Regions from separate parts of the Metabacillus herbersteinensis genome, predicted to be linked through region 2. Evidence: riboswitches for the same ligand, from Rfam matches in the RefSeq annotation. Region 2 holds a riboswitch; each other region holds the start of a gene.
The links. A riboswitch is a leader RNA that binds a small molecule or an ion and turns the genes downstream of it on or off. The one in region 2 is predicted to bind S-adenosylmethionine.

Region 1 (2,269 bases), on a different contig from region 2:
CAATATCAACTTGATGAAAAGTGGAGGAGTGATGAATCGGAACACTTACTGCCCCTGTTTCCTTGTCGACCTTTGAATCGTTATGCAACAGTTTCGTCTGAAACGTCCATTCAGAGTTGCTCAACAGCTTCAGCTCCCTTCATAGTTGAAAAGGCTTTTTGCAAATCTGCCTTAATGTCTTCCGCATGTTCAATTCCTACTGAAAATCGTAAAAGACGATTACACACTCCATTAGCTGCTCTTACTTCTTCTGGAATATCCATATGTGTTTGCGTTGCAGGATAGGTGATAAAGCTCTCCACTCCGCCTAAGCTCTCCGCAAACGTGATCGTATTTAGATTTTTTAAAAACGGATTAATCCATTCTTCCCTTTGTAGTCGGAACGAGATCATGCCGCCTTTTCCTGGGTATAAAACATCTGTTACTTCGGGCTGCTGCTCCAAAAATTCGACCAATTCCTGTGCGTTACTTTGATGCTGCTTCATTCTCAGTGATAAAGTTTTCATTCCTCGTATTAACAACCACGAATCAAAAGGTGATAATACAGCGCCGATTGCGTTTTGATGTTCAGCAAACGCAACAGTAAGCTCCTCCCCTTTTGTTACTACTAAACCTGCGAGCACATCATTGTGTCCACCTAAGTACTTTGTTGCGCTATGGATTACAATGTCGGCTCCATCAAGAATTGGTTTTTGAATAACAGGTGTGTAAAAGGTGTTATCAACGATTACTAGTATGTTGTGACGTTTAGCTAGGCTTGCCAGCTCCTTTATATTTGCTTCTTGCATTAAAGGGTTTGTTGGCGTTTCAATGAACAATGCTTTTGTTTGTGATGATATTCTCTGTTCTGTAGCATTTAAATCTGTAAAGTCATCGTATTGAAATTGTAGTCCATATTTCCTCCATTCTTTTTCAAACAAGCGGTACGTTCCGCCGTATAAATCTGAGGACACGATGAGCTCATCTCCACTTTCAAACAGGGCCATGATCGTTTGAATGGCTGCCATTCCAGAACTAAAAGCAAATCCTCCAGTGCCATGCTCTAAATCTGCTATTGCGTCTTCTACAAGCCTACGGGTTGGATTACCAGTCCGAATGTAATCAAAACCAGTCGATTCCCCGATTCCAGCATGTCGATAGGCTGTTGAAAAATAAACGGGTGGATTAACGGTTCCTGTGACTTTTTCACTTCGATTGCCAATTTGCGCTAGCTTTGTTTCAATTCTTTGATTCATGATTGTCACCATCCTTAGGAATATGTAGTCTTTTGATTTGGGATGTGTGAAGAAGCTTGTAAAAAAACAAAAAGACTTCCTCATGTAGAAGAAGTCTTGGTATGTTATAGTCGGCTTCTTCTTATCTTGCAAGCGAAAGGTGTTGCTTGCTGGAGTTAGCACCTTGGCACTCGGAAGATTTTTGGAAGGTAGATTGATTTTAGCTGGTTAGGTTTAAACATAGAGCCTAGAGGTTTTCTGGTTTAGCTGCAAGCATTCGCTTGCACGTCACGCTGACGCGTGACTGCGTTTGATAATAAAAAATTGCTTCGAACAAACAAGGGCGCTTTGTTCGCTTCAATTTTTTATTATCAAACGGCTAAATCAGAAAACAACATAGTTTTTGTGTTTAAACCTGGCAAAAATCAATCGATCCAAGAGTCTTCACTCGTTATTGACCGGTTGCTGAGGCTTCATAGGGCCAGTCCCTCTGCCTCTCTTGATAAGAAAGTATTATGAAATTTTTGAATTGTTTATGTTTTTTACTACTTTACCTTATTCCAGTACGAATTGCAAGAGTCTTATGTTAATTTAGTAGCTTTATATCTTCAATTATTTTATCGTAGGGTACGTCTGAGACTCCGTCGTATTGTTCTAGGATCGTGTTTCCTTTGATGAGATAGATGTTTGTGCTGTGTACGAATTGGCTGGAGCCTTCGACTTTTGCTGCTGGGGCCATGAAGCCTTTGTTTGAGAAGGTTTCGATTTCTGCTTGATCATAGCCTGTTAGGAAGTCCCAGTTGGTAAAGTCTGCTCCGAATTGTTCACCAAATGTTTTTACAACCGCTTTTGTATCATTGTCAGGGTCGACTGAGAATGACACCATATTCACATCTAGATTTTTGTCTTTTATTTGTTGCTGTAATTTTGCCATGTGGGCAGTCATTGGTGAACATACCGTGTCGCAATTTGTGAAAATAAATGCTGCCAGCCAGACTGAATCTTTGTAGTCTGCTGTTTTTACAGATTCACCATCTTGATTAACAGCCTGTAGT
Region 2 (2,269 bases):
TACGTTGTCGCAGAATGGCCACTTGCTAGGCTCTATCATTGGCGAACACTCTTACTCAGCCGTGCAATTGAAAACCAATGCTATGTTATCGCATGCAATCGATCAGGCAGTGACCCAAACAATGTTTTTGCTGGACACTCCATGATTATTGATCCATGGGGAGAAATCCTTGCAGAAGCCGACGAAAACAGCGGTTTTATCTCCGCTTCCCTCGATTTACAAAAGGTAAAAGAAGTTCGAAAACAAATCCCAATCTTTGAAGATCGGTTGCCAGAGTTTTACGATTGACAACAAGCTCTTGTGTAAAATGTTTTTATATAAATTTAAAAAACATATTGACAATTCTAAAATAATATTGGTAAGATTCTCATCAAGCAAACAAAATTTGTTAAAACAAAAAGTTCTGAATTTACAGTGTTATCAATATCCTTTATCAAGCTAGTAAAATGCTAAGCTATTTGACTAAAGGAATAGCATAGTTTTAAGTTGTTACTTTTCTAGAACTGACAATTTAATAAAAGCTTAAAATTTGACGAAGGAGAACCGAGTAGTTCAAGGCGGCGAAGGAATGAGGAGCAGAGTGTATAGGTAATACATGAGCACCGGAATGACGAGCCAACGAAGAAATGCGAAGGTTATCGTTTGGCGAATTTTAAGCTACATAATTTAATAAGAGTTTTAAAAAGACGTTCGAGAAGCGAGAAGATCAAGGCAGCGAAGGAGCGAGGAGCGGAGTGTATGAGTAATACATGAGCACCGGAGTGACGATTTAACGCAGAGATTCGAAGCTTATCAGGGTGGTCTTTAGAACTTACAATTTAATAAAAGCTTAAAATTTGACGAAGGAGAACCGAGTAGTTCGAGGCGGCGAAGGAATGAGGAGCAGAGTGTATAGGTAATACATGAGCACCGGAATGACGAGCCAACGAAGAAATGCGAAGGTTATCGTTTGGCGAATTTTAAGCTACATTATCTCTTATCAAGAGTTGGCAGAGGGTATTGGCCCAATGACGCCGCAGCAACCGACCATAATACCATTGTGAAATGGGGCGCAGAAATTTTGCGCCGGGGTTTCCCCATAAGGCACGGTGCTAATTCCATCAGAAAGTTTTTTATTTCTGACAGATGAGAGGTGCGAAGCATAGTCTTCAAGCCTCTTTCTTTTTGTGGAAAGGGGCTTTTCTTATGTTAAAAAAGCCCCCTCCACCAAACTAATTCATTGGGGGAATCTAAAAATGACTGTATCTAAATCATCTATTTATGAACCACTTACTGAAAATACGGCTGTTGCTTTGACTGTTCGTTTACAACTTTTTGAAGATAGCAGTGTTTTAACTTGCAAGGAAATTGGCGATGGAAACTTAAACTTGGTGTTTCACATTAAAGATCAATTGACAAACAATGGGATTATTATTAAGCAGGCCTTGCCTTATGCGAAAGTAATTGGTGAAAGCTGGCCGCTGACATTAGACCGCGCTCGCATTGAAAGTTCAGCCCTATTAAAACAAGCAGAAGTTGTGCCTACATTAGTTCCAAAGATTTTTTATACAGACGAATCTTTAGCAATCACCGTGATGGAGGATTTGTCTCATCTACAAATTTCAAGAGCTGCGTTACTTGATGGAAAAGACCTACCTCTTCTCTCAGAACATATCGGAGAATTTCTCGCGAAAACGTTATTTTACACATCTGATTATGCGTTAGATCCTAGGAAGAAAAAGCAATTGGTCAAACAATTTTCGAACCCTGATCTTTGTAAAATTACCGAAGATTTCGTGTTCACAGATCCATTCTTTGATGTTGAATCGAACAATTTCGAGGAAGAATTACGGACTGATGTAGAACGCATCTGGAATGATACACATTTAAAACTAGAGGTTGCCAAGCTCAAACAAAAATTCTTAACGAGTGCTGAAGCTCTTGTTCATGGTGATCTTCATACCGGTAGTATTTTTGCTAGTGAATCCAAAACAAAAGTAATTGATCCAGAGTTTGCTTATTATGGACCTCTAGGCTTTGATATTGGACACTTCTTCGCCAACCTACTCTTAAACTCACTATCTCGCGCCGAAGAAAACAGAGAAGTATTGTTCAAACATATTGAAACAACCTGGGCCGTTTTTACTCGCGAATTTACGAAAGCATGGGAAAACGATAGTTTAGAAGTTTTTACAAAAGTAGAAGGCTACCTCGAAGATGTATTATCACAAGTGTTTGAAGACGCAATTGGCTATGCTGGTGTTGAGATGATTCGACGTACAATCGGTTT
Region 3 (2,269 bases), on a different contig from region 2:
TGAAAAAAGGATAATAATGACCACTTCAATGGACATTAGTCTTTCTGGAACAATACCTGAACTGATTGTTTTAACAACTTCTCCTCCACCAATAACAGCACCTAATAAAACCCCTACTCCACATAAAAGTAATGCATACCTTGCTTTTGTAATGGCTCCAGAGCCATATGCAACACCCATAGATGCCGCTGCACCACTTGCTCCAATGTTCATTGCAAAAAATAGACTGATTGAAAACGCAATGATCTCTAGCATCTACTCACCCTTCCTCCTATTGATGGAGGCCACATTCTGTTTTCATTTGTCCTGTCCATCTTCCTGCTCGTAAATCACTTTCATCAAAAGCAGGCTTGGTACAGTGGAAACACCCAATACTAGGGTATCCTTTGTCGTGTAATGGATTGTAATCGAGATCGTTTTTGTGAACATATCTCCATATTTCCTTCCAAGTCCAATGGATAAGCGGACAAATTTTTATGGACTGAAATCGATCATCTTTGTTTATAAAATTGACTGATTTTCTTGTTTCTGATTGCTCGCGTCTTAAGCCAGAAATCCAGGCAACAGATCCACTTAATGTTTCTTGTAAAGGCAAGATTTTACGAATTTCGCAGCATGAATTTGGTTCTCGTTCCCAAAGTTTTTCACCGTATTTCTTGGCTTGTTCCTCTAAAGTTAACTTTGGCTTTTTAAGCTCAATCCGAAGAGATGGATACTTAAGTTTCACCTTATCAATTAACTCGTACGTTTCTTTGAAATGGACATCTGTATCTAAGAAAACGATCTTGGCATCTGGTTTTACTTTTGCTATTAAATCAATTAACACAATTCCTTCTATCCCAAAACTACACGCATACACAACATTTTCACCGTACTCTTGGTACGCCCAGCTTAAGACATTTAATGCACCCTTATACCGATCATCGAGATCAAACTCACCCTCAGGGGGACTCCAAGTTTCATACGTTAACATAGCTTAAATCACCTCTTTAGCATTTGTTGTTAAAGAAAAAACGACTATACCGATCGTTGATTTACAACGAAAGATAAGATCGCCTCTAGTTTGTCTAGTCAGCATTTTTTCACTTTAACCGTACTTTTTCATTTTTCTCAAGCTGAATTACTTTTCCATCTTGAATGACAAGCGTAATGGATCCATATTTCATCGTGTTTAGCATTTCCTTTAGTTTATTCGCTACAGCATCAAATTGCTCTTCGTTCCCCATATAACTCCCCCTAAAAAACCTACCATGCTTCTAAAGAGATGATCTTCTCTTAAACTAGGAACTTATGAATAGAACTCATAAACGAAAAAATTCTCTCCAGAATGGAAAGAAGTAGGTATGGATATACCTTATCTTTCAAAATGGGCTTCATTTTGCTGGAATTAGCACCTTACTGAAAAATATCAGCAGGTTGCCGGGTTTCCTCGGGCCAGTTCCCTTCACCACTCTTGATAAGAAGTTATGCTATTATTTTCAAATTTTAGCACAATTCAAACAAAAGTCAACCCGAGTTTACTGATAGGATTAATATTTATTTTAAAATGGGAAAAATTACCCAAATTTCTTCCTGCTTATTGACAAAGTTACCCTTGAAATTTATAGTAAACCAAACCTTTTATTCCTAGATTTGTTATTTTTTTATTTTAAAAAGTGGAACTTTTCTGCATTTTGAACGTTTTATATGTAAGACTACCTTTAAGATATAGAGGTGATTAGCTTGGATTTATACATAAAGATACTTAGTTCTATCGTGGGGATTTACTTTTTTTGTGTAGGACTTGCACATTGCTTGACGTTTAGTTCGAACAAGGAATTTTTAGAGGATTTGAAGAAATCTGTCACTGGTCAAATGTTTTGGTTTTCTATAACTGGTCTACTTTTTTGGAACTTCTTACTACTGATACGGATACCAGATACAAAAGTGAAGCTAATCTATCACACTAGTTTTCTCTTAATAGGTCTAATCGGGTTTGGCTTATCTGTATTCATTTGGTTCATTTAAAGAAAAGGAATAGAATAGACGGTTTAATGTCTCCTCTACTCCTTTTATCCCTTTTAAATAGTCAGCATCCAGTTGTCGCTAGAAGGATCTTCTCGCCAATTCTTTAGCTTTTGTACATCCTTTTCTGAAACATAACCCTCTTCTACTGCTACTTGTATTAAGGCTTCATAATCACTTAAGGAATGGGCTTTAATGTTAGCTTCTTCTAGCAATTCTTTTCCAACTGAAAGTCCATATGTAAAAATGGAGACAACACCAAGTA

Region 1: linked by a shared signal. The riboswitch ahead of ACFFIX_RS10585 (methionine biosynthesis PLP-dependent protein) and the one ahead of mtnK (S-methyl-5-thioribose kinase) in region 2 are both predicted to bind S-adenosylmethionine.
Region 3: linked by a shared signal. The riboswitch ahead of ACFFIX_RS07180 (YezD family protein) and the one ahead of mtnK (S-methyl-5-thioribose kinase) in region 2 are both predicted to bind S-adenosylmethionine.

What each region holds. Positions count from the first base shown of each region.
Region 1 covers NZ_JBHLVO010000007.1:12,932-15,200, forward strand. Annotated here, with positions in the region: gene metC (cystathionine beta-lyase) at 1-124, opposite strand, end outside; gene ACFFIX_RS10585 (methionine biosynthesis PLP-dependent protein) at 111-1,235, opposite strand; SAM riboswitch class I at 1,580-1,723, opposite strand; gene ACFFIX_RS10590 (SCO family protein) at 1,801-2,269, opposite strand, start outside.
Region 2 covers NZ_JBHLVO010000002.1:95,031-97,299, reverse strand. Annotated here, with positions in the region: gene ACFFIX_RS03450 (carbon-nitrogen family hydrolase) at 1-288, shown strand, start outside; SAM riboswitch class I at 974-1,132, shown strand; gene mtnK (S-methyl-5-thioribose kinase) at 1,236-2,269, shown strand, end outside.
Region 3 covers NZ_JBHLVO010000004.1:63,228-65,496, reverse strand. Annotated here, with positions in the region: gene cysP (sulfate permease) at 1-255, opposite strand, end outside; gene ACFFIX_RS07185 (phosphoadenylyl-sulfate reductase) at 272-973, opposite strand; gene ACFFIX_RS07180 (YezD family protein) at 1,083-1,226, opposite strand; SAM riboswitch class I at 1,352-1,463, opposite strand; gene pyrE (orotate phosphoribosyltransferase) at 2,061-2,269, opposite strand, start outside.